4 regions of the Thermosinus thermophiluss DSM 23256 genome follow, and region 1 is predicted to be linked to each of the others. Evidence: riboswitches for the same ligand, from Rfam matches in the RefSeq annotation. Region 1 holds a riboswitch; each other region holds the start of a gene.

The links. Region 1 has a riboswitch for cyclic di-GMP ahead of BLQ99_RS07615 (HD-GYP domain-containing protein). Riboswitches for the same ligand answer to the same signal wherever they lie in the genome.
Region 2: another riboswitch for cyclic di-GMP. It lies ahead of gspE (type II secretion system ATPase GspE); the one in region 1 lies ahead of BLQ99_RS07615 (HD-GYP domain-containing protein).
Region 3: another riboswitch for cyclic di-GMP. It lies ahead of BLQ99_RS05045 (HD-GYP domain-containing protein); the one in region 1 lies ahead of BLQ99_RS07615 (HD-GYP domain-containing protein).
Region 4: another riboswitch for cyclic di-GMP. It lies ahead of BLQ99_RS09030 (methyl-accepting chemotaxis protein); the one in region 1 lies ahead of BLQ99_RS07615 (HD-GYP domain-containing protein).

The regions. Positions count from the first base shown of each region.
Region 1 is NZ_FNBU01000010.1:56,820-62,871, forward strand. Features, by position in the region: gene rpsR (30S ribosomal protein S18) at 1-14, opposite strand, end outside; gene BLQ99_RS07595 (single-stranded DNA-binding protein) at 32-433, opposite strand; gene rpsF (30S ribosomal protein S6) at 450-734, opposite strand; gene BLQ99_RS07605 (DUF3311 domain-containing protein) at 1,297-1,497, shown strand; gene BLQ99_RS07610 (sodium:solute symporter family protein) at 1,528-3,003, shown strand; gene BLQ99_RS07615 (HD-GYP domain-containing protein) at 3,126-4,013, opposite strand; cyclic di-GMP riboswitch class I at 4,171-4,258, opposite strand; gene ychF (redox-regulated ATPase YchF) at 4,672-5,778, opposite strand; gene BLQ99_RS07625 (hypothetical protein) at 5,988-6,052, opposite strand, start outside.
Region 2 is NZ_FNBU01000002.1:130,081-136,132, forward strand. Features, by position in the region: gene BLQ99_RS01955 (type II secretion system F family protein) at 20-1,243, opposite strand; gene BLQ99_RS01960 (type IV pilus twitching motility protein PilT) at 1,301-2,356, opposite strand; gene gspE (type II secretion system ATPase GspE) at 2,361-4,046, opposite strand; cyclic di-GMP riboswitch class II at 4,094-4,177, opposite strand; gene BLQ99_RS01970 (shikimate dehydrogenase) at 4,252-5,118, opposite strand; gene BLQ99_RS01975 (carbon-nitrogen family hydrolase) at 5,115-5,891, opposite strand; gene BLQ99_RS01980 (YqeG family HAD IIIA-type phosphatase) at 5,907-6,052, opposite strand, start outside.
Region 3 is NZ_FNBU01000006.1:19,365-25,416, reverse strand. Features, by position in the region: gene BLQ99_RS05065 (tetratricopeptide repeat protein) at 1-1,043, opposite strand, end outside; gene BLQ99_RS05060 (chemotaxis protein CheX) at 1,074-1,535, opposite strand; gene BLQ99_RS05055 (chemotaxis protein CheX) at 1,526-2,014, opposite strand; gene BLQ99_RS05050 (response regulator) at 2,044-2,409, opposite strand; gene BLQ99_RS05045 (HD-GYP domain-containing protein) at 2,417-3,124, opposite strand; cyclic di-GMP riboswitch class I at 3,261-3,348, opposite strand; gene BLQ99_RS05040 (helix-turn-helix domain-containing protein) at 3,612-3,833, shown strand; cyclic di-GMP riboswitch class I at 3,986-4,074, shown strand; gene BLQ99_RS05035 (methyl-accepting chemotaxis protein) at 4,278-6,052, shown strand, end outside.
Region 4 is NZ_FNBU01000013.1:46,947-52,998, reverse strand. Features, by position in the region: gene BLQ99_RS09030 (methyl-accepting chemotaxis protein) at 15-1,991, opposite strand; cyclic di-GMP riboswitch class I at 2,070-2,155, opposite strand; gene BLQ99_RS09025 (LysR family transcriptional regulator) at 2,209-3,108, opposite strand; gene BLQ99_RS09020 (DUF47 domain-containing protein) at 3,270-3,896, opposite strand; gene BLQ99_RS09015 (MFS transporter) at 3,976-5,145, opposite strand; gene BLQ99_RS09010 (hypothetical protein) at 5,377-5,724, opposite strand; gene BLQ99_RS09005 (energy transducer TonB) at 5,848-6,052, opposite strand, start outside.

The DNA of each region.
Region 1 (6,052 bases):
CGTTCGCGTTTCACCTAACCTTTACCTCCCTTTAAAATGGTATTTCCTCTTCAGGAGGGAAGACGTCGCTGCCAATGGACGACACGTCGAAGGAACCGCTGCCACCGCCGGCAGCAGCCGTTTGCTTGCGCTCCAGAAACTCGATGCTCAGGGCGACGACCTCGGCAACCCGCCGTTTTTGGCCGTCAGGAGTTTCATAGGAGCGGATTTGCAAGCGCCCTTCTACCAAAATCCGCTGTCCTTTGGTAAGGTTATTTCCACAAGTTTCGGCCAGTCGTTCCCACGCGACAATGGGAATAAAATCGGTCTGCTGTTGTCCCTGGCTAACATAGCGGTTAACGGCGAGGTTAAACGACGCTACCGCTTTGCCTGTTTGCGTATAGCGAACTTCCGGGTCCTGGGCGAGACGACCGACTAAGATAACCTTATTCATGGCAAATCCTCCTGGCCTATTCGTCTTCTTTAATAACCATATGACGCAAAATCTCGTCCGTAATCTTCATTACGCGCTCAAGCTCGAACACGGCTTTGGGCTCGGCGTCGAAATAAATGACGCAGTAGAAGCCCTCGGTGAAGTCTTTCACCGGGTAGGCCAGGCGCCGCTTGCCCCAACGGTCGATTTTCTCAATGTTGCCGCCGTTGTTTTTAATGAGGTTCTCAAACTTGGCAATTACCGCAGCGGTCGCTTCTTCGTCGAGCGGCTTCACAATGAACATGACTTCGTATTTTCTCACGAAAATCACCTCCTCCTATGGACTAGTGGCCCCCGTAGGGGCAGGGAAGGTTTGCAATCTAAAATTGAAACCTGCGTCTAGGCCATGTCCTAGACTGATATATTATACCATTATCCTGCAGCGTAATCAAGGGCGTTCTGTGGTGCCCTTTTATTTATCCGCGCGTGCTCATATCATAGCAGTTTTAAAAAGCGCCCGCTCTTTTTAGCAGGACCGGATTTGCCGGCGCCATAAACGGGAGGATGACTGCCTAAGCGGCAGCGGCGAAAGTTTTCCTGTAGTAAATCTGTGCCTATTAAGCAGGGACTTTAGTTTAACAGTTGTATTTTTTAGTCTAATTCTTAGATGTAATTTGTTCAAAATTAACAAGCAGCGGCAGGATTTTAGTACTATTTGGAATAAAAAATATACAAGGCAATATATTTAGATATCTGAATAATATCAGGGGTGATCCGGAAATTGGAACAGGTCAGCCATAAATCCGGTGCGGCCTCAAGCCGGTTAGGTGGACAAAACGCATCGCTGCGGCTGTTACCAATAAAATAGGAAAGGAGATTTAGGCATGAATCCGGTAAAAGTGATTTTAACATTGATTCCGTTTATCTGGACTATTGGTATGATTCCGTTCGTTAACAGAGTAAAGCCTTTTGTATTAGGGTTGCCGTTTTTGGCCTTCTGGCTGATTGCCGGAATTATCGTCGCTTTTTTGTGCATAAGCGCCCTTTATCGCCTCGATAAAAACAAAGACGACGCGGATGTTTAATCTAAATAACCGGCGAAAGGTTGGTGTTGTATGTCAAACGAAGTACTTGCGCTTGTTGTCATCTTCACTTTTGTTATTGTCGCAACAATTGTCGGCATGATTCCTGGGATGAAACAAAAAATGAACCTGGAACAATGGGCGGTTGGCGGCCGCAACTTCGGCCGGTGGCTCAACTGGTTCATTATGGCGGGTGAAATATACACCGCATTTGCCTTTCTTGGCGCCAGCGGCTGGGCCTATGCCCGCGGCGGCCCCACATTTTACATCCTCGGTTATGGCGCCCTGGCTTATCTGGTAGGCTACTACCTATTGCCCGCCATTTCGCCGCTGGGCCGCAAATACGGCCTGATGACCCAGCCGGATTTGGTGGAACATCTATATAAGAGCAGACCCCTGGGCATTCTGACCGCCTGCATCGGCGTCGCGTTTCTCTTGCCTTATCTGCAGCTGCAGCTTACCGGGTTGGGACTCATCATTGAAACTTGTTCCTATGGCCAGATTACCCGCGTGCCGGCAATGCTCATTGCCTTTACCATGGTGGCGACCTTTGTCTATGTCAGCGGCCTGCGGGGCGTAGCCGCGACAGCCATTATCAAAGACGTTGTCATGATGGTTGCTGTCGTCTTTTTTGGGCTGTATCTGCCTATCCATTACTTCGGCAGCGTCGGCGGCATGTTTGAGGCGCTTGACGCGGCCAAACCGGGTTTTCTCGCCTTGCCGGGCGGGACCAAAAACCTCGATGTCAGCTGGGTAATGTCCACCCTCGTGGTGACCAGCTTGGGCTTTTATATGTGGCCCCATTTTTCGGCCAACAGCTTCAGCGCCAAGAACCCCGATGTCTTGCGGCACAACGCCGTATACCTGCCGCTCTATCAGTACTGCCTGATTTTCCCCATGCTGATTGGCTTTACCGCCCTGCTGGTCATTACGCCGCCGCTGAAAACGCCGGATATGGCCTTTATGACCATTGTCCAAAAAGTATTCCCCGGGTGGGCGTTAGGCCTCGTTGGCGGCGCCGGCGCCCTGGCCTGCATGATCCCGGCGGCCGACCTGCTGCTATCTACGTCCATGCTGTTTACCCGTAATATTTACGGTAAAACAATTGGCAAAGACACCAGCCCGGAAAAAATGGGCCAATTAGCCCGGGTAGTCGTCCTTATCCTTACGGCCATAGCTTTGTACCTGGCTATCTACAAACCTAATATGCTTGTCAATCTCCTGCTTACCGGCTACTCCGGCGTAACCCAGTTCTTCCCCATGATTGTCCTGGGAATGTTCTGGAAGAAGGCTACCAAGATAGGAGCATATACCGGCCTTATTGTCGGCGAAGTTATTGTGTTCGCTTTAATTCTCAACAAAATGGATCCCTTCGCCATTGCCGGCTTGAATCTTAATGCCGGGTTCGTGGCCCTGGTGGTTAACATGATTGTATTTGTCAGCGTCAGCTTGCTTACTTACACGCCGGTAGCTGACAAAGACCAATCACCGCAGACGGCGAAAGCATAATACCAATAATTTAAGAAGGCTTTGGTTAAGACGGCGCAGCCGTCAGTAAACCAAAGCCTTCTTTTTATGTCCACCCAACTCGCCTTCCTTAATTTTTAAGGTTCGGTTGTCAAGCGGCTTATTTACCCGCCCGACGCATTTTGCCAGGCAGGCCGTAGGACTGCTTCCAGCCCCGCCACTACCTCCGGCCAAAACAGGTGCTGCTCGCTTTTTATTGCTTCAAGCGCCTGATGCGGCTCCAGCCCGGTTCGGGATTCCCGCCCCGACGTATAAAGGTCAAATGTATCGGCGACTGCGACGATGCTTGCCAGCAAACTGATTTCGCCGCCCCTTATCCCGGCCGGATAACCGCTGCCGTCGCAGCGCTCATGATGCTGGCCAACGACGGTCAAAACCGCGTCTTCCAGTGCCAGCGGCCGGAGCATGTCGCAGCCGACGCGGGGGTGTTGCTTTACCATTAGCACCTCCTCCGGTCGCAGTGGATCAGCACGGTTGATGGCCTCGGGCGGCACCAGTACCATGCCGACGTCGTGTAGCAGCGCGCCAAGGCAGACCGCCTGCCCGGCCTGCCTGGCCAGCCCCAGTTTTTCGCCAATCATGACCGCCAGCAGCGCCACATTCAAAGAATGGGAATAAACCCAGCCTGCATACCCGACCAGCGTTTTCAAGTGAATACTCCAAAAGCTTTGGCGGCCATTTTCGATAAGCTCGCCTACCCGCGCCGCCGCCGCCGCGATCAGTTCCTGGTCCAACCCAGGGATGGCTGCGGTTAGCTTAGCTACTGCAGCAACCACTTGCTCCCCATCTTGCGTTCTGCGGGGGGGGGGGGGGGACGTAAACTCGCCCCCCTGTCGCTTAAGCACTACTTTACGCTCTAGCAGCCGCTGATAGATCTGCGGCGTTATTTTTTTGCCTTTGGCCACCAGTAATACGCCGTCCGCATCATAAATATCGCGGTCGGCAATGCTGATTACCGTCTCTAAGCTGCCGTTTCCGCCTGCCCCTGTCATTACGTTTCCCTCCCCGCAAAACTTGTACGCCAACCAACAGAGAAACATAGATACCAGGTTGCCTACGGAAAAACAGCAAAAAAGCAGGCTTTCCGCCTGCCAACCAGCTTATAGTCGCATCATCATTGCATATATACAACAATTAGCCCTAATGCTAATTGGCAACCTGGCGATCATAGACACCTAATGTCCTTAGACCCATGGCTTTGCGTCCCCGGCTTTCACCGGGTTTGCCCAAATTTTGCATATCAAAATATGTCGATTCCACCTTTCTTTAATTTTTATCATACTATAGTCGTTGGGTCTTGACAAGTCTCTTTTAGGGAAATAAGTCCTATTTTGAGGAATTTAGTCCTATTTTTGGAGAAATAAGTCATATTTGGGAGAATTTAGTCCCAGTTGGCGCCACAGACCGGTCCGGCCGCCGCTTGGGGGTTAGCAACCGCAGCGCCGATCCACCGCTCCAACTCTCTTAACCGATCAATATCCCCCGCTGGCGTAACCGGGGCATTGTTTCCTGACCGGCACCTTATGACAAAGACTTCCTGTTCGCAGATTTAATTCTGCACCAGGAAGTCTTTGTCTTTCCCCTGTTTAAGATTGGCAATTCAGTTAAGGAATATTACCCGGGAAATGGCGGTGTTGCGCTTCTTCATGCTTACACGTTGAACCGGAAATAGACCACGTCGCCGTCTTGCATCACGTAGTCTTTGCCTTCCAGGCGGATAAGGCCCTTTTCCCGGGCCGCGCCGTAGCTGCCGGCGGCAACGAGGTCAGGATAGGACACGACTTCGGCCCGGATAAAGCCGCGCTCAATGTCGCTATGAATTTTGCCGGCCGCCTGCGGCGCCTTGGTACCCTGCCGGATGGTCCAAGCCCGCACTTCCTGCTCGCCGGCGGTGAAAAAGGTAATCAGACCCAAAAGCTTATAACCGGCCTTGATGAGCTTGTCCAGTCCCGATTCAACGAGGCCCAGCTCGGCGAGAAACTGCTTGGCTTCCTCGTCGGACAGCTCGGCAATTTCCGCCTCGAGTTTGGCCGAGACGGCGATCACTTCCGCCCCTTCCCCGGCGGCATACTGTTTCACCACCTGCACATACGGGTTGGCGTCCGGATCGGCTACATCGTCTTCGCTCACATTGGCGACAAATAGCACCGGTTTAAGAGTAAGCAGATTGAGATCGCGCACCAGGGCCTGCTCTTCTTCGCTTAAGCCCAGTCGCCGCGCCGGCTGCCCCTCACCCAGCCCTGCGCGCAGGCGCTCAAGGACGGCAAACTCGCTCTGGGCTTTTTTATCGCCGGCTTTGGCCATTTTTTGAGTGCGTTCAAATCTTTTTTCCACCGTCTCCAGGTCGGCAAGACACAGTTCGGTGTTGATAATCTCGATATCGCGCAAGGGGTTGAGCGCCCCTTCGACATGGGTAATGTTAGCATCGGCAAAGCAGCGTACCACCTGGGCCACGGCATCGACCTGGCGGATATGGGACAGAAACTTGTTGCCCAGCCCCTCACCCTGGGATGCGCCCTTCACCAGCCCGGCGATGTCGACAAATCGCATGGCCGTGGGCGTCGTCTTGCGCGGCTTATACATCGCCGCCAGCTTCCCCAGCCGCTCGTCCGGCACTTCCACCACGCCCACGTTGGGTTCGATGGTGCAGAAGGGGTAGTTGGCCGCTTCCGCCCCTGCCTTGGTAATAGCGTTGAACAAGGTGCTCTTGCCGACATTAGGCAGCCCGACGATACCTACTTCCAAATTGGTGCTCATGTAAACTCCACCTTACTGCAAAGATAATCATGCCAATAAATGGCGCCACAAAGCATGAAAAAATTTTTAACCACTGAGAACGCAGAGGCGCGATATTCATCGCGCTAAAGCCAAAATTATCCCTCTCCGCGTCCTCCGGTTCCCCTCCACTTTTCATGCTAGCGTTAACCTATATATTTTAGACCATCCAGCCGCTATTGGCAAGGCTTCTATCTCTCCCTGTCCCGCCAGTTGACCCAGACGTATTTCAGCCGGGCCATGCCGAGGAGGATAA
Region 2 (6,052 bases), on a different contig from region 1:
ATTTCACCTCCTTTCCATGTTATAAAGTACGGTTGAAATTGGTTATGACATCAAAGAGCGGCAAAACGACGGCAATAATGATAAAACCGATTACCACTCCCAATATCCCGATCAATAGCGGCTCGAGCATACTGCTTAACCGGCTGACAATGTCGTCCACGTCACTCTCGTAAAATTCGGCGATTTTTTCCAGCATTTTATCTAGTTCGCCCGTTTCTTCGCCGATAGCCACCATTTGCACGACCATCGGCGTGAAAATGCTGCTGGCGCCGAGGGGCGCCGCCAGCCCCAAGCCGTCGCGGATACTGGCCTGAGCCGAAGTAAGCGCGTTAATCATTGTCAAATTGGCTGTCGTCTTTTTTACTACGTCCAGGGCACTAATAATGGGAACGCCGCCGCGCACTAATGTCCCAAGCGTTCGACTAAACCGGGCAATAGCAATTTTCCGTAGCAACATACCAAAAATCGGCAAATAAAGTACTATTTGGTCAACCGCCGGTCTAATGCGAGGCTGCCGTGCTAAAAGGACCACACCGTAAGTACTGATGGCAACGGCCATAAAGAAAATCGGCCAGTAATTGCGTAAGAATTGACTGATGCCCAGCAGGATCCGAGTGGGCAGTGGCAACTCAACTTTCAAGTTGTTAAATAAAGTCATAAAAGTGGGAAAAACAAAAGTTAAAATAAAAGTTACCGATAAAGCGGCCATGGCAATGACTACTGCCGGATAGACAAGCGCCGACTTGACTTTCTCGTTGAGTTTGTGTTCTTTCTCGAAATGTACGGCCAGGCGGTTTAAGACATCGTCAAGGACGCCACCCAGCTCCCCCGCTTCCACCATGCTCACCATGATGACCGGAAAGACCTGGGAATGTGTACCAAGCGCCCGGGAAAGGGTTTCCCCTTCCTGAACCTTGCGGTAGACGTCTTGGACGGCCGCCTTCAGTTTTGGATTGTACGTCTGTTCGATCAAGATACTCAAACAAGTAAGGAGCGGGAGCCCCGCGTCCACCATTGTCGCAAACTGACGGCAAAATAAAGCGAGGTCTTTGACGGTTACCCGCCTTACTAAATTGATAAGATTGTGAATGGAGAAGGACACCTTCTTTTCTTTTATCTGAGTTACAAAATATCCCTGGTTACGAATATACGCTGCAACGGCAGCCTCGTTTTCGGCCAAAATAGTACCTGTCATCACTTGTCCGGTACGGTCTTTGGCTTTATATTCAAACGGTTTGGCCACCTGTTCCACTCCTGTCAAAAGCGTCTACCGTATCATATTCTGTAAACGCTGAAATGATTATCCATTAATCAGCTTCAGGAACATTTCCTGGTCCATTGCCCGTGCCAGGGCATCTTCCCTGCTAATAAGGCCGCTCCGGTACAAATCGCGCAACGCCAAGTCCATAGACTGCATTCCTTGCTTGCCGCCGGTTTGGATAACCGAAAGAAGTTGATGGGTTTTGCCCTCCCGGATAAGGTTGCGCACTGCCGGCGTAGCCACAAGCACTTCCAAGGCGGCCACCCGACCCCTTCCGTCCTGACGGGGTAAGAGCTGCTGGGCAATAATCCCCTGGAGGGTAAGGGAGAGCTGCACCCTGATTTGCTGTTGCTGATAAGGCGGAAAGGCATCGATAATCCGGTCAACTGTCTGAGCCGCGTCAGCGGTGTGCAAAGTGGCAAAGACCAGATGGCCTGTTTCCGCCGCCGTCACCGCAATGGCAATGGTTTCCGCGTCCCGCATCTCCCCGACCAGGATAACGTCGGGGTCCTCGCGCAGGGCAGCGCGGAGGGCATTGGCGAAAGAACGGGTGTCGGTGTTTATTTCCCGCTGGTTGACAATGCTCTTTTTATGCTGGTGCAGGTACTCGATGGGGTCCTCCAAAGTGATGATATGACACGACCGTTCGCTGTTAATGAGATCAATCATAGCCGCCAGCGTTGTTGACTTGCCGCTTCCCGTCGGACCGGTTACCAATACCAGTCCCCGCGGCTTACGGGCCAGCGTTTTTATTACTTCAGGGTGGCCCAGTTCGTTAAGGGTAGGTACTTTCTCGGCAACAACCCGGACGGCTATGGCCGTAAAGCCGCGTTGCCGGAAAGCGTTCACGCGGAAACGGCTAAATCCAGCGATCGCATAGGAAAAATCGATTTCTCCCTGTTTACGGAATTTTTCTTGCTGCTGTGCATTAGCTATGGATTTGAAAAGTTGATCTGTTTCGTCGGCAGTAAGTGGTGACCAGTCCGTATGGACAAGATTACCGTGAATACGAAAGACCGGTGGCACCCCCACGGTAATATGAATGTCTGAAGCCTGGCGCTGCACCGCTTCCCGTAATAAACCTTCCAGTGTCATTTAATTAGCCCCCGTATTCGCCAGTATAAGCAACACGCATAACCTCTTCTATGGTTGTTATTCCCGCTAAGGCCTTGTCAATGCCGTCCTGGCGCATGGTATGCATGCCTTCCTGCTTGGCGACCGCTGCCAGTTCGTCGCTGGATGTCCGCCGGTTGATAAGCTCCCGCAAACTCGGGCTAACCTTCATCACTTCGTGAATAGCTACTCGGCCGCGATACCCGGTATGACTGCAACGCGGGCAGCCAGCGCCGCGGTATAGCGTAATTTCCTGACCAGGCAAATATCCAAGAAACAACCGCTCCGGCGATTCAGCCTCCGGACTGTATGGCTTCTTGCAATCCGGACAAATGACCCGTACCAACCGCTGGGCCACGACGCCCAAAACGGACGAAGCCACTAAAAATGGTTCGACGCCCATATCGATCAACCGGGTTATCGCCCCCGGCGCATCGTTGGTATGGAGGGTAGTAAAAACCAAATGACCGGTTAAGGCGGCCCTGATGGCAATATCCGCTGTCTCGGCATCGCGGATTTCCCCCACCATGACGATATTGGGGTCTTGGCGCAGTATTGACCGCAAACCGCTAGCGAAGGTTAAACCGGCCTTATAATTGACTTGCACCTGATTGATCCCGTCAAGGCGGTATTCCACCGGGTCTTCGACCGTAATAATGTTTTGGCCGGGAGAATTAATTTCCGTCAAAGTGGAATACAGCGTAGTCGTCTTGCCTGAGCCGGTAGGCCCGGTGATAAGAATCATGCCGTAAGACTGGGAGTACATTTGCCGGTACCGTTTAAGATTCGCCGGGGAAAACCCTAGCTTGTTAATATCAAGAATAACCGCCCGCTTATCCAATAGGCGCATTACTACTTTTTCGCCCAGAATAGTAGGGAGAGTAGATACACGAATATCAATATCGCGGCCTGCTTCCTGAACTTTAATTCGTCCGTCCTGGGGCACGCGTTTTTCGGCAATGTCCATTTCGCTCATAATTTTTATCCTTGAGACAATTGCCGCGTGAACATGGCGGGGAAAGGTGACCACTTCCCGCAAAACACCGTCCACCCGGAAGCGCACCCGCAAGTGTTTCTCCTGTGGCTCTATATGGATATCACTGGCCCGTTCTTTAACGGCCTGGCTAATGAGAGAATTGACGATACTGACTACCGGCGCGTCATCGGAGGTAGTAACTTCGACAATATTACCCGTATCTTCCGGGCGCAGTTTGTTCACCGCTTTTTCTACCAGCTCTTTTACACCATAAGTTTCGCTGATCGCCCGAACGATCTCTTTCTCCGCGGCAATAACCGGCTCGACTTCACAGCCGGAAACCATGCGGACATCGTCAATGGCATAAAAGTTGGTAGGATCTACCATGGCCAGCGTCAGTTTGCGGCCTTCTTTTTTGATCGGTATTACTTGGTAGCGCTCCGCCAGGGAAGCCGGAATAGCCGCCGCTGCCTCCGGATTTGGTTGGATGCTTCTCAAATCGATATGAGGTACCCCAAGCTGAAATTCGAGGACCTCAATCATACTGTCCTCAGTTATATACCCGAGGTTGATCAGAACTTTCCCCAGCCGCTCCCCCGTCTTTTTTTGCACGTTAAGGGCTTTGTCGAGCTGCTCGGGCGTTATGAGACCTGCTTCAAGCAATAAATCGCCTAAGCGTTTCCGTGTTTTCACCATGCCCGCCCCCATAAACGAAAAACAACCGCCACCAGCAAAAACGTTATTTTGCATCTGGTCGGTTGCACTACTTGCTCGGTCTGGACTAAGTGCCCACATTACCGTCCGGACTTCATCACACCCATTGCAGTATTCTTTTGGCTGCGTATATATTCGTAATAAATTGGTAAAAATCCTGCAATGAAGCGGACGGGTTTACAATATTTCAAAGAACTGTTAATTCATGTAACCGTTGTTTTAAGCTCCCGGCCATAACCTCCCGCGGCGCCTCGCGGCCTGTCCACAGAGTAAAAGCCAAAGCGCCCTGCTCGACCAGCATGCCAACACCGCCTACCGTTTGGTGTCCGCGCCTGGCGGCCTCGTGCAAAAACCGGGTCTCATTCGGATTGTAAATTAAATCACAGACAACGGCTCTAGGATTGAGTTTTTTCCATTCAATATCAGGCATCTCATGACTATTGGGCCACATTCCCACCGGCGTGCAATTGATAATTATATCACAGTCGGCCAAATGACGGCTAAGTTCTCCAGCCAGCCAGGGGGATGATGAAATGGTCTTGTAATCGGCGGCAAAAGAAGCCGCCAGCGCTGCCGCTTTATCTTCGTTACGCGCTACGACGGTAACCCATGCTGCGTTATTATGGATAAGCCCGGCGGCCACGGCGCGGGCGGCCCCGCCCGCCCCCAACAGAACGACTCTTTTTCCGTTCGGCTTGACGCCAGCCGCCGCAAGAGCGGCAATAAAAGCGGCGGCGTCAGTATTATGGCCAGCTGTCCGCCCGTCTTCGATGACAATAGTATTTACGGCGCCAACCATGCGGGCGGTATCGTCCAAGGCGTCTAAATGCGCCATAACTGCCACTTTATGGGGGATGGTAACATTGGCTCCGGCAAACCCCATGGCCTTCAACCCGGCGATAGCGGCGCCAAGATCATCAGGTTTTACCGCTAAGGGTAAATACACATAATCCAGCCCCAGGTACCGGAAAGCCGCATTCTGCATCGCTGGCGAAAACGAATGCTCTACCGGCCAGCCCAGGAGGGCAACGGGTTTGGTCTTGCCGGTAATCATAGATACACCTCCGGCCGCCGGTCCTGCCAGACCGACATTTTCTCCCGTGCCTTCGCGACTAACGCAAAGTCGGCCTCGGCATACAGAATCGTTTCTTCCTCTCCGCCTTCCGCCAAAACTTCTCCCGACGGCCCGATAAGCATCGAATGGCCGTAGAAAGGATTCCCCTTGTGCTCGCCAACGCAATTGACAACGCAAAGAAATACCTGGTTTTCGATAGCCCGGGCGCGGCTTAACAAATGCCAGTGCTCGCCGCGGGCGGCCGGCCACTCAGCAGGAAGAAAGATGATTTTTACCCCTTCTTGCGTAAGCGAGCGAAACAATTCAGGAAACCGCAAGTCATAGCAAATGGCAATACCAGCCGTGACCCCATTTAAATTAAAAGTACACCGGCGATCACCGGCGGCAAAAAAACGTTCTTCCCCCATCATACTGAAGAGGTGGATCTTTCGGTACTCGGCGGCAACATTTCCGTCCGGACCTATTACTACCGCGCCGTTATAAACTTTTTCGTTTTTTCGTAGCGGTATGGAGCCGGCAATGATATAAGTGCCATATTTCCTGGAAATATTTAGCATTTCACTGATCGTCGGACCTTCAACATCCTCGGCCCACTTGTCCACGTCCCGCAAGGCATACCCGGTTGTCCAAATCTCCGGCAGGACGACAACATCTGCCCGGGCTGCTCCTTCCCGAGCTAACGCCAGCCCGCGGCGGCGATTTTCATCGACGGCGCCGGCAATAACTTTCATCTGTACCAACGCAATACGCATTTTATCACCCTGTTCTTATTTCATGAGTCCTTTGGCCCGTAATAGTAGCACGGCCAATTTTTCGAACTGCCTCTGGATTTTTGTTCCGATAAACTCCTTTGTCGCCAGCGGCTTCACCCAAATGGTATAAAGGCCAAGGCGGTTACCGCCTAAAATATCGG
Region 3 (6,052 bases), on a different contig from region 1:
GCCTCAATGACTTGTCCCTGATGAAAGTAAGCATAAGCCAGAGAATTATAAATTTCGCCGGTAACTCCCCCGCTAGCAAGCGCCAACTCATAAAAACGGGCAGCATCGGCATAGTGCTCCCGCCGAGCCTGGATGTCCCCGGCCAGCTGATAAAACTTGTAGTCCTTGCCGCTTAATTGTATAGCCTTATCAATATCGGACAGCGCTTCTTCCAAAGCCCCCATCCGCTCATAAGCGCCAGCCCGGTAATAATAGGCCAGCGCGTCGGTTGCATTATGCTGCAAAACTTGCGAATAATCCAGGATTGCCTGGGGATATTGACCGGCTTCGGCGTAACTGCACCCCCGCCCCATCAGCCACAGGCGGTTGCGTGGTTCTAACGCCAGAGCAGAATTAAAATCAGCCAGCGCTTTTTCCCAAAGGCCGTTCTTCAGGCAATGCCACGCCCGGCTTCCATAAATGGCTGCCGCATATTCGCGCAAAACGGTGCGCGGCGAATAATAGTTGATGATATAGTTCAATATTTCGCCGCTACCATCCCAATAGTCCGCACCACTGCAGGCTATTTGCAGGATGGCCGGCCTGGGATCCGCCCCGTCTGCCGCTCGCGCTGCGGCATAAGCCAACAACCGTCGTCCGTCTTCAGGCATATTCAGTGCATCACTCAAAAGGTCTGCCAATTCCTGCATTGCCGGTACTGCTTTGCCAGAAGAAAACGCGAGCAAATACAAATCGAATAAGAGCAAGGCTGCTACTTTCCTGCTGTTGCCGCTGCCGCCCAGCCGGCTAATAACACTATCCACGTCTTCTTCCCGCACGATAAAATTGCCGATTTTGACCTTGTCTGGGACAGTTTCGCGCAGGTAAGCGCTCAGTTCGTCCAGACGTTCCATCATACGATCCCCATATATGGAAGTCAACGTAAACGCCCAGGTAACGGCTTCAATATAAGCTGCACGAACTTCGGGACTTTCGGATTTTACGGGATGAGACACCACCTGGCGCCGCCTCGCTTTTTTGCTCAGTATGTCAAGTACCGACAAGTCCACAGCCTCCTTTCCCCGCGAGCCTTTTTAGACCTCCAGCCCGATATTGATTTCGATTGTTCCATCCTCGGTAATCATTTCCACAACCAGTGTTTTTACCCGGCTCATTCTAACGGTAACATTCTTCCCCATAACCAGCGTCGGCGGCGAAATATTAACCCGCTTACCGATCCCTTCCAATATGGTCACAGCTTGGGCAGCAACCATATTAGCCAGCTCAGCCACGGCACTCTGGGCCAACTCATTTAATTCGTCCACCGGCATACCCATCATCATGCGCGATGCTACCTTTTTGGCGGTCGCTTCATCCATCGCATAGGCGACATTCCCATGCAAGTCCATATTCAGGCCAATAAGCACATTAACGTCCATGGTAACGATAAGCTTGTCCTTCAAGGCCAACTTTCCGCGGCGAACCTGGGTAAACCCGAATTGCGGCAAAATATTCGCTACGCCTTCGACAAAGGGGGCGACTAGTTTCACGTCCACTGTTCAATCCCCCTTTCAAAACCAATGCTCAAGACAATGTGCCCAGCCGGAGTGTCAACAACAATGATTTGCGCCTCCAGCTTAGGCGTGACAATCTTAAGGTCCTTGCCGACAAACACTCCCGGAGGAGTCAGCATAAGGCCTAACCCGGCCCGCCTATTGTTTAACCAAGTAATGATATGCCCGGACAAAATATTGCCCAGTTCGGCAACTGTATCCATAATAAGCTCATCGTCAAGGTCATCTTCGCCGTTAATAGCAGCACTCAGTTTGCGTGCTGTCGCCTCAGACATATCCAGGATAATCCGCCCCGGGGCCTTCCCGGTAACCCCAATAATTACCGCCAACCCCGCCGAACTAAATATATCATTTTGCGGCAAACAATTGGCTGCCGTTATGTCCAGGCCTGCCATCTCGCACAACACCCGCCGTACCGCCGGCAACCAGCCCGTCACTATATTTTTTCCCAACTGGTCCAAAAAGCCCCACTCCCTTCCGGCTAACAACTTTACACAAGCGCGCTGATAATATTTTTCAACTCATCGTCTTTGAACGGTTTTTGGATAAACTCTTTGACACCCATTTCTCTGGCCTTTTTAACCAGTTCATCATCACCCATGGCGCTCTGAAAGATAATCCTGGCCTGGTTATCTTTGCCCAAAATTTCTTGGGCAGCCGCCAGCCCATCCATAACCGGCATGGTTATATCCATAATGACCACATCCGGTTTAAGGTCAAAATACATTGCACTGCCTTCCTTGCCATTGTAAGCCGACCCGACAAGTTCAAATTTTTCCTCGTTCTTAAAGGCCCTGGCGACAGCCCGGTGAATAAACGGCGAATCATCAACCACCAAAACGCGAACCTTGTCCATATCCAGATTAACCTCCTGTTGCCTGTTTTTTATGATCGCAATATTCATTAAAAACATCGATAAATGCTTCTACTACTGCCGGATCGAACTGGCTGCCGGCAGCAGCCTTGATTTCCTGCATCGCCTGTATCGCTGAGCGCCTGGCCCGGTAAGGCCGATCCGAAACCATAGCCTGGAAACTATCCGCCACCGCCACAATGCGCGCCCCCAGCGGAATGGCTGCTCCAGCCAGGCCGGCAGGATAGCCGCGGCCATCCCATCGCTCATGGTGATGACGGACAATATCGGCTACCGACACCATGCCCGGGATGTCGGCGATAATATCTGCTCCAATATCCGGATGCCGCCTCATTAATTCCCACTCTTCCGGCGTCAGGGAGCCAGGCTTGCCCAAAACCGCGTCAGGCATGCCAATCTTGCCAATATCATGAAGAAGCGAGGCAAGCTCAATATAATACGCTTCTTTCTCCGACCAGACAAGCTTGCTGGCAATTTTCCCGGCCAGAACCGCCACCCCGGCGGAATGACGGTAAATGTAACGATCTCGGGCTTCCAGGGCATTGACCAATGCTTTTATAACCGCAGACAAAAAGACTTCTCGCGGGCTGTCAATACCGTGACCTATCCGGGTCTTGTCAGCAAGTAGGTCCTCCAGCCAGGCGCCAGCATCGTCTAAACCCAACCATAACTTATTGTCATCATTACCTACCAGCAATTTACCCTCTCCCTTCGCCTGGCGCTATATTGCCTGCCTTTCACCCTATAGACAAGCCCATGCCGGGCGCACACAAAAAAACGGCTGCCTCAAAGCAGCCATTACCACGCAAAATAGTCATACTAATACCTGTCGACTTGGCAACCCGGCTGCCATATTCTAACCACGAATTTAGGCCCGTAGCTTTGCGTCCCCGGCTTTCACCGGGTTTGCCTTTATCAACGACAATTGATATTTCGATTTAAAATTTATAATTTTCCAACTTTTAAATTCGTGCAGGTAAGCACTTGGCTGGCAAATTCCGAAAAGGACTTTACCAACCACGTTATTGAACTTATTTTAGTTGATCTGATTATTCAAGCAGCGGCTACGTCGCCCGTCTTTTCAAAACCGCCGCCCTACAAATCGCACCAATCAGCACCATTTTACAATTTTTTTACCTTCTTAAATTATAGTCACCTTTTCGGTGACTCGCAAGGGGGTTTTTATGTTTCTACACGAAATTTTTTGTGTCAGGTTACGGCAACTGCGCCAAAAACACAACCTGACGGCTGAGCAGTTCGGCAGAATCTTCAATGTATCTAAACAAACCGTAAGCCGGTGGGAGCTAGGCGACCGTATTCCGCCGCTCGATGTTGTTGTTGCTATTGCTGACTATTTTGATGTCTCTCTGGACTGGCTCACCGGGCGAACCGACAATATGCCATAATAACTTTAGCACCAAGCCTCCAGAAATAAACAGACGGGCTCGTGCCGCCGACCCAGCCATCTAAAAAAAGTATTAAAAAGGCTTGACAACATATTTAATAATAGTCTAAGTTAATTTATGGCAATTACTTTAATAGCGATTATCTTAAAGCAATTATCCAAAGGCAAACCTGTCGAAAGGCAGGGACGCAAAGCCACGGGCCTAAGGAATAGCAGTTATTCTATGGCAGCCGGTTGCATGATTGCGGCGGGTCCTTCTATACCTTTAGCCGTATAGAAGGATTTTTTATTTTGAAAAAGGGGCGGTGATAAAAGTAAAACATACTATGTCTTTTGGGGACCTAGCTAGCAAACGGATGGTAAACTATTCAAAGCCAACAAATTCAGCGAAGGAGGCGTTATCCTGGCCGCCGCCCGGGGAGCGGCCGCGGTTAGGGGAAAGGATATGTTTATGAAATTCTTGCGCATAAACATGAAAAGCCTACTGACAAAGATGACCCTGTTTTTTGGCCTGGTCGTGCTGGCAGGGTGTCTGGCGCTCTGGTTGGTCAGTACCAACCGCGCCGGCGAGGCGGTAAAAGCCGAAGCCGAAGATGGCATGCTGAAAGTGGTCAAACAATATACGGCCATGCAGGACAATCGCATTGATACCCTCAAATATATAGTGGAAAACGTGGCGGCGCGCAATGTCGTCCGCGGCAAAGCCGGCGACCGGGAAGCTACTTTAGAAGAAAAACTCGCTGTTTTGGCTGCGGAACTGCAACAGGCAGAAAAACTGGGCTTTAAACGCATGGGTCTCATCGACAAGTCCGGCAAGGCCTTTTATCCGGACGGCAGGACCGCCGACCTTGCCGACCGGGACTACTTCAAGCAGGCGCTGGCCGGCAAAACATATATATCCAGTACATTGGTCAGCAAAGTAGACAACTCGGTCATGTTTGGCGTGGCCGCCCCGGTCCGCCACTATGCTAGCGGCGAGATAACCGGTGTGGTCTTCGGCATCGTTGACGGCGCCCATTTTGCCAAGACCGTGGGCAGCCTTTCCTATGCCCAAACTGGCTATGCCTTCGCGGTCGATAGTACCGGTAAAACGATCGGCCATAAAGATCAAGAACTTGTTCTTAAACAGGTAAATTTCATCGAAGAGGCCAAGACTAATCAAGAGCTGGCCGGACTGGCGGCTATCATCTCCCGGATGGCCAAAGGCGAGGAAGGCGTAGGTGTCTACACCTATCAAGGACAAAAGAAATATGTTGCCTTTGCCCCGGTCAAGAGCACCGGCTGGTCAGTCGCCATTAACGCCCCGGAAGATGAAGTGCTGGATAAGGTAGCCGGTCTAAACCGGGTGCTGCTGGTGGTTTCCGCGCTGGTGCTCGCCATCGCCCTGGCCCTGACGGTCTTCATCGCCCGGAGCATTGCTGTCCCGCTGAAGCTGGCGGTCGACCACTTAAGCGTCATTGCCGACGGCGACTTCACCAGGGCAGTACCGGAAAAGTTCCTCCGCCGTGAGGACGAGATCGGCCAATTAACCAGGGCGCTTGACAAACTGCAGCATGACCTGCGCCCCCTTATTGGCAGCATTCGTAGCGACGCCAAGATATTGTCGACAAGCTCGGAAAGCTTGAGCGCCGCCTCCCAGGAAGTAGCGTCATCCTCTAACGAAGTGGCCAAAGCCATTCAGGAAGTGGCTGCCGGCGCGTCAAACCAGGCCTCCAGCCTGCAGGACATCGTCGCCCTTATTGGCGCTATTTCCGCCCAGCTCGAAAAAGTCTATACCGCACTTAATAACGTTAAAGCCAATAGTGAAGAAACAACCGAACTGGCCGGCAAAGGCAGACAGGAACTGGATTTGCTCACCGCATCGATCGACAATGTCAGACAGGCTTTTCAGCTGGTTACGGAAAAACTTGCTAACCTGGACAAATCGGTCGGCCAAATTGGGGAAATCATGGGCGTAATTACCGGCATAGCCGACCAAACCAACCTATTGGCTCTCAATGCCGCCATCGAAGCGGCGCGGGCGGGCGAAGCCGGCCGCGGCTTTGCCGTGGTAGCCGAAGAAGTGCGCAAGCTGGCCGAGCAGTCGCGCGCTTCAGCCGACAAAATCAAAGCCCTGCTGGACACCGTCGGCGCTGAAACCGGCGAAGTAGTGGAGACTGCCCGAATAACGCAAGACCAAGTGACAAATCAAATCGAAAATGTCAAGAATACCGTCAGGTC
Region 4 (6,052 bases), on a different contig from region 1:
GCAGTTCAGGGTTTTTAAACCCGAAAGACACTGACAGACTGCTGAAACTCCTGGGCCAACCTGGCAAGCGCCTGGCTGGCGGATGCGATTTCTTCCGCCGACGCCAACTGTTCTTCCGTCGCCGCCGACACGGTCTGCGCTTCTGCGGCCGTCTCTTTGCCTAGCTCATTAAGGTGCGCAACCGCCCCCACAATCTGCTGACTGCCGGCAGCGAGCTGGTCAATAGCCACGGTAATTTCTTTGATTTGGCTAGATATTCTTGTAACCAAACTAACAATTTCCCGGAAGGTCTGGCCGGCGGTATTGACGACTTCCGCCCCCATCCTGACGGCCTGGTTTCCGCTTTCCATCGCCACTACCGCTTTTTCCGTCTCTCCCTGGACTTCGCTAATCAAAGCGGCAATCCGTTTAGCCGCTTCCTGCGACTGTTCAGCCAGTTTTCTTATTTCCTCGGCAACAACGGCAAAACCGCGGCCCGCATCCCCGGCGCGCGCCGCCTCAATGGCGGCATTCAGGGCCAGCAGGTTTGTCTGACTAGCAATGCCGGCGATAGTATCCACAATTTGGCCGATCTGGTCGGACCGGTTACCAAGACTGGTGACCGCCTGGGCGGATGCGGCTACGGTCTGCTCAATCTGCGCCATCTGGCCGACCGCCTGGTCTACCAGACTGCTGCCGTTTTGGGCCTTACCGGCCGCCTGGTCCGCCTGACGCGCAACCAGATTGGCATTATCCGCCACCTGCTGAATACTCGCCGACATCTCCTGCAACACCGCTGTGGTACTTTCCAGCTCAGCCAGCTGCCGTTCAGCGCCTTTAGCCACACCAGTGATGGAAGCGGCTACCTGGCCGGCTGCCTGCGAAGACTGGTCGGCACTGGCCGTAAGCTCTTCGCTTGAAGCGGCTAAATGCTCGGCATTGGCATTTATCTTCTTTACCAGTTCTTTCAACTGGTCAGTCATGGTGTTAAAGGCTATAGCCAACTGGGCAGTTTCGTCACGGCCGGTCACCGGCAGCTTCTGCGTAAAATCCCCTTGGGCCACCGCGCGGGTAAATTCCACTACCTGGCCGATTGGCCGGGCAACCGACCGGGCAACGGTCATGGCGATAACGATGATCACCAGTGTCACTGCCCCTACCATTGCACCCGATACCAAGAGCTGACGGCGGGCGCCGGCTAATGCTTCCTTTTCCGGCAGCTGAATAATTACGCCCCAGCCGGTGCTGGGAACAAAAGCATAGCCGGCCAGTTTCTTTTCACCTTCAAATTCATAGGTGATAAAGCCGGTTGTCTTGGCAACGGCCTCTTTTACCGGCGGCAAATCGCTGACATTCTTAAGGCTGTCGACAAAATTCTTTACCGGGTGTGAAATCAGCCTGCCCGTGTTGTCAGTAATAAAGGCATATCCGGTTTCGCCCGGTTTGATCGCCCGGGCTTTGGCATCAAGTCTCCCCAGATCGACGGTAGCACACACGGCGCCTACCACTTCCCCTTGGGAATTCTTCACCGGAACGCCAATAATTACGGTAGGCCGTCCGGTTAATTTAGAAATTAAGGCATCGCTTACGGCTACCGGCGCCCCCTTCATTATTGCCTGGAAATAAGCCCTGTCGGCGATGTTGACAGGCTCGCCCGCATCGCGGGCAATCTGGCGTCCGGTCGCATCGGCCACATAAACATTGGTGAAATCAGCATATTGCTGTTTAACCAGCTTTAACAGCGGAACTTGTTGCGCCGGATCCATGCTCATAAGTTGCGGGGTCTGACTTATTAGCCGCAAAACATCAATCAAGGACTGGATCATGCTTTCAGTTTCACCGGCCAAAGCTGCCGCCATCCGCTTATTGTCCTCATATGTACTCTGCACGTCTTTCTGATAAGTCTGGTAGGAAGTGATGCTGCTTAGAACTACCAGCGGAACCAGCGCAACCAGAGCGAAGATCAATAGTAGTTTAGTCCTCATCGGAAACCGGGAAAGTAGGTTCGTCATATGCCGCCTCCTCTTTGTTTTTTGCAAAAATAAAAAAGGCAGACTAATGCTGCCTAAATAAAATCAGTTAATTCCTTAACCGGCAGCTGGCAATCATAGACAAGAAGTCCTTAGACCCTATAGCTTTGCGTCCCCGCCTTTCGACGGGTTTGCCCAATATTTAGTTCCAAAAGGTAGGCTATTACTCATTTTATTTTATAAATAGGTGCACCGTTAGTCAAGTCAAGTCCCCGCTCTTTGCCAAATGGTTCCGGACAAAAGTTAACCACAAGCGGGCGGCATGGGACAGATAGCGCCGCTTGTTCCAAATGATCGACATTTGGAGAAAGAGCTGCGGGTCGGCCAGCGGAACCGCAACAATGGTTTTAGGGTCCAACTGCTCGCAAATTTTGCTGGGCAAGAGGGCAATGCCAAGATTGGCGGCAACAATTTGGGTCATCAATTCCCGTTGGGACGTCTCGAAAATAACATTCGGCTGAAACCCGGCAAGACGGCAGCGGTCGATAATTGCGTCATGAAGACTAAAGTCTTCACGGTATAAGACAAAGGCCTCGTCAGCGAGAAGGGCAAAGTCGACCTCCGGATACTGGCTCAAGGGATGGTTAGGATGCATGATGACCCGCAAAGGATCTTGCGTAAATTCGATCACTTCGTAGTTTTCATTATTGCTCGGACTGCATATTACACCGATATCGAGCGACCCGTCCTGGATGGCAAGTTCAACTTTTTTCGAACCATACTCAAACAGGACAATATCAATATTGGGATAGGTCCGCCGGAATTCGCCGAGCAGCTCCGCAAAGGCCGTAGCCCCCGTTATCGGCGGGAGGCCAATACTGACTTTGCCCTTTTCCAGCTTAACCATGCTTTCGAATTCGGCAGTAATATTCTGAAACAGCGACACAACATGCTGCGCCTGAGAAAACAGTATTTCTCCCGCGTCAGTCAGCTCGACATATTTGGAATTGCGGTTAAAGAGGACCACCCCAAGCTCGGTTTCCAAATCTTTTATCATTTTGCTGATTGTCGACTGTGAGACATATGCGGCCTGGGCTGCCTTACTAAAGCTTTTGTGCCGGGCAACTTCCACAAAATATTCCAAATGGCGTATATCCATAATTTTTCCCCCTCTTAATCATACCATTGATTTTGTCGATAATAAACATTTTAATTATTGATTTTATTTATCCTAAAAAAACGCAGGCTGCATTTTAAACTGCAGCCTGCATCTCAGGTAAGATTGCTTGGGTTTGGCCCACGCCATGCTTACAACTTTTATCAAGCGTACTTCATCAAGACGCCTTTTAACTGGTCGGCAATCCGTTCACAGTGGTCAAGGGCATCCTCTTGCAATTCCAGTATTTCTTTCCACTTAATAATATCGATAGGGTCAACATTGCCGATAAAAAGACGTGCGACTTCTTCGCGATAGATATGGTCGCCCTTTTCTTCCATTTCAACAATATTTTTCGTAAGATCCAGTATTTTTTCCCGATTACCCTTGATATTGGCCAGTAAATCGAAGACTGAAACTAATTCGTCGGTGCACAACACGAGCAGCTTGCCGAGCTCAATGGCACCGCCGGTTGGCTTGCTAACGCGAAAAAGGGCCATCCGCTCCACAATGTCCTCGACATAGTCGACAATATCGTCCAATTGATTGGTAAGGGCGAAAATATCTTCTCTGTCCAGTGGGGTAATAAAGGTCTGGTGCAGATTGTCAAGAATTTCATCGTTAAGTTCGTCCGCCTCATGTTCCAGGTCAAAAACCTGTTTGACCTTTTCCGGCAGACTTTCCGGCCGGATCAGGGCGTCATGGAGGATATAGGCGCCCTTTTGGGCCAGTCTGGCGCTTTCGGAAAACAATACAAAGAATTTATTTTTTTTCGAGTTTAAAGCTAACATATACGTACCCCCCCATTTAAACTTCTGTTTTATGTTTCCCCGTGCGGTCCCCGCTATCCTTGCGCGGCGACAATAATGATCACTGAGTTAACTGGCTCGTCCGGCGCCCAAAGACAATGTATACGGATAAGGCCAATAAGGCCGGGGCCATGGTCCATAGATACATGGTCTTATAACCGGTTAGCTGGGATACCAAGCCCCAGATCACCGAGCTGAAGCCAATGCCAAGATCAAAGCCAATAAAAAAAGTAGCGTTGGCCGCCCCCCGCCGGTTTGGCGGCGCCTGCAGGACCGCCATGGCTTGCAAACCGGGCTGCACCGCGCCAAAACCTGCGCCGTACACGATGCCTGCCGCTAAGAACCAGGCCAAACCCTGCGCCAGGTAGAGCAAGAACATGGCTACCATAACCAAAACCAGCCCGGGAATGACGACAATATCGAACCCGCGCCGGTCGGCAAGCCGTCCGGCGAGCGGCCGGGCTACCGCCAAAGCGGTGGCATAAGCGGTGAAAAAGGGGCCGATATTGCCAATGCCCTGCTGGGCAGCATAGAGCGCCAAAAAAGCTACGATCGCACCATAGGTCATGGTCACAAAGAAGATCACCAACGCCGGCCGCAGCGCCACCTTTTCCAGCAGAACCGTTTTGGCGTTAGCGGCGTTAATGTGCCGGTAACCAATGCTGAGGGCCAACCCAGCGGCTATCGTCACGATAAAAGCAGATACCAAAAATAAAACGGAAAAACTGAAATGACTGGTTAAGTAGAGGCCTAATGCCGGGGCAAAAGCCATCGCAGCCGTCGTAGTTAAGCCGAAATATCCCATCCCCTCTCCCAGCCTGGCTTTGGGAATAATATCGGCCGCTACCGTACTGGCGGCTGTGCTGGTAGCGCCCCAGCCAAAGCCGTGGATAAAGCGGATTAACAGCAGGATCCCCAGCGACGGCGCCCAGATGTAAGCCAACACCGCGCTGATAAAGACGGCCAGTCCGGACAGGAAAATGCCCTTGCGGCCGTAATAGTCCAGTGCTTGCCCCGCCACGGGACGCATTATGACCGCCGCGACGGTAAAGATGCCAACGATCAAGCCGGCCGCGGCGTCACTGCCGCCCAAGTGCTTGGCATAAACCGGTAAAGTCGGCAGCAGCATCTGAAAGCCGCAAAAGATGAGCAGGTTAATCGTGCAAATCAAAATAAAATCTCTGGTCCACAGCCGTTCCCGCAAGCTATCCGCACTATCCCTAACTGCCATTGTCTCATTCCTTCCACCGCCGAATCGCCCTGCACATGACCGGTAAACCGTAAAAGCAATTGGTAAGAGAGGAAGTCTAATCCTATAATATCGAATATTTTACTTAATATCTAGCCCCGCTGGGGTTTCACCGGCGGGGAAAATGCAAAAAATACCCAGTAGCGGCCGAGCTTAATCAACTACTGGGTCATTACTGTCTGTTAGCCAATTGTCGCATCGTATACCCATAAATTACGGCGCTGGTTCTCTTTTCGTTCTGACCTTTACATCTTCCACATAACGGGCGTAAGCCCGGTTTTCCTCCACCCGGACCACAACATAGCGTTTATTGTCTTCGGTAATCAGTTCATCACCGGGGTTGACAGTTACGACCGATACATACATGATTGTTGCCCCGGTGGCTTCATCAATAATCACATAATACTCGTAAGGCGCTTTGGTCGGGGTCTCGGGTTTGGGCTGCGGTAGCGGCAAAAGTTGCGGGGCGGTAAAGTATAAAACGCCAACCATGGCAAGCACGCCAACAATAAAGCCGCTAAAAAAGGATAGAAACCCTTGTCTGCGTCCAGGCTGAGCCATTTGTTTTGACCTCCCGTTTTGTATCATTTCCGCCGCCGCGTTAAGTTATGTAAAAATGGGTCTATTCATATAATGCCTTTATCTGGCTACGGGCATTGGCCGCCAACCATCTGACGGTAAGGATTACGAATTTAGGCGGAAAGCGACGGACAATGACGTAATACAGGAAACGGGAAAACCGGTGTTCTCGTCCTTAGCCGGCACAAAAGTCCATTGGCGCACGGCCTGAACTGCCGCATTATCCAATATTTCATAGCCGGAAGAGCCGACAACCCATACGTTACCGGCCCGCCCTTCTGCCGTTATTTCAATTTTAACCCGAACCGTC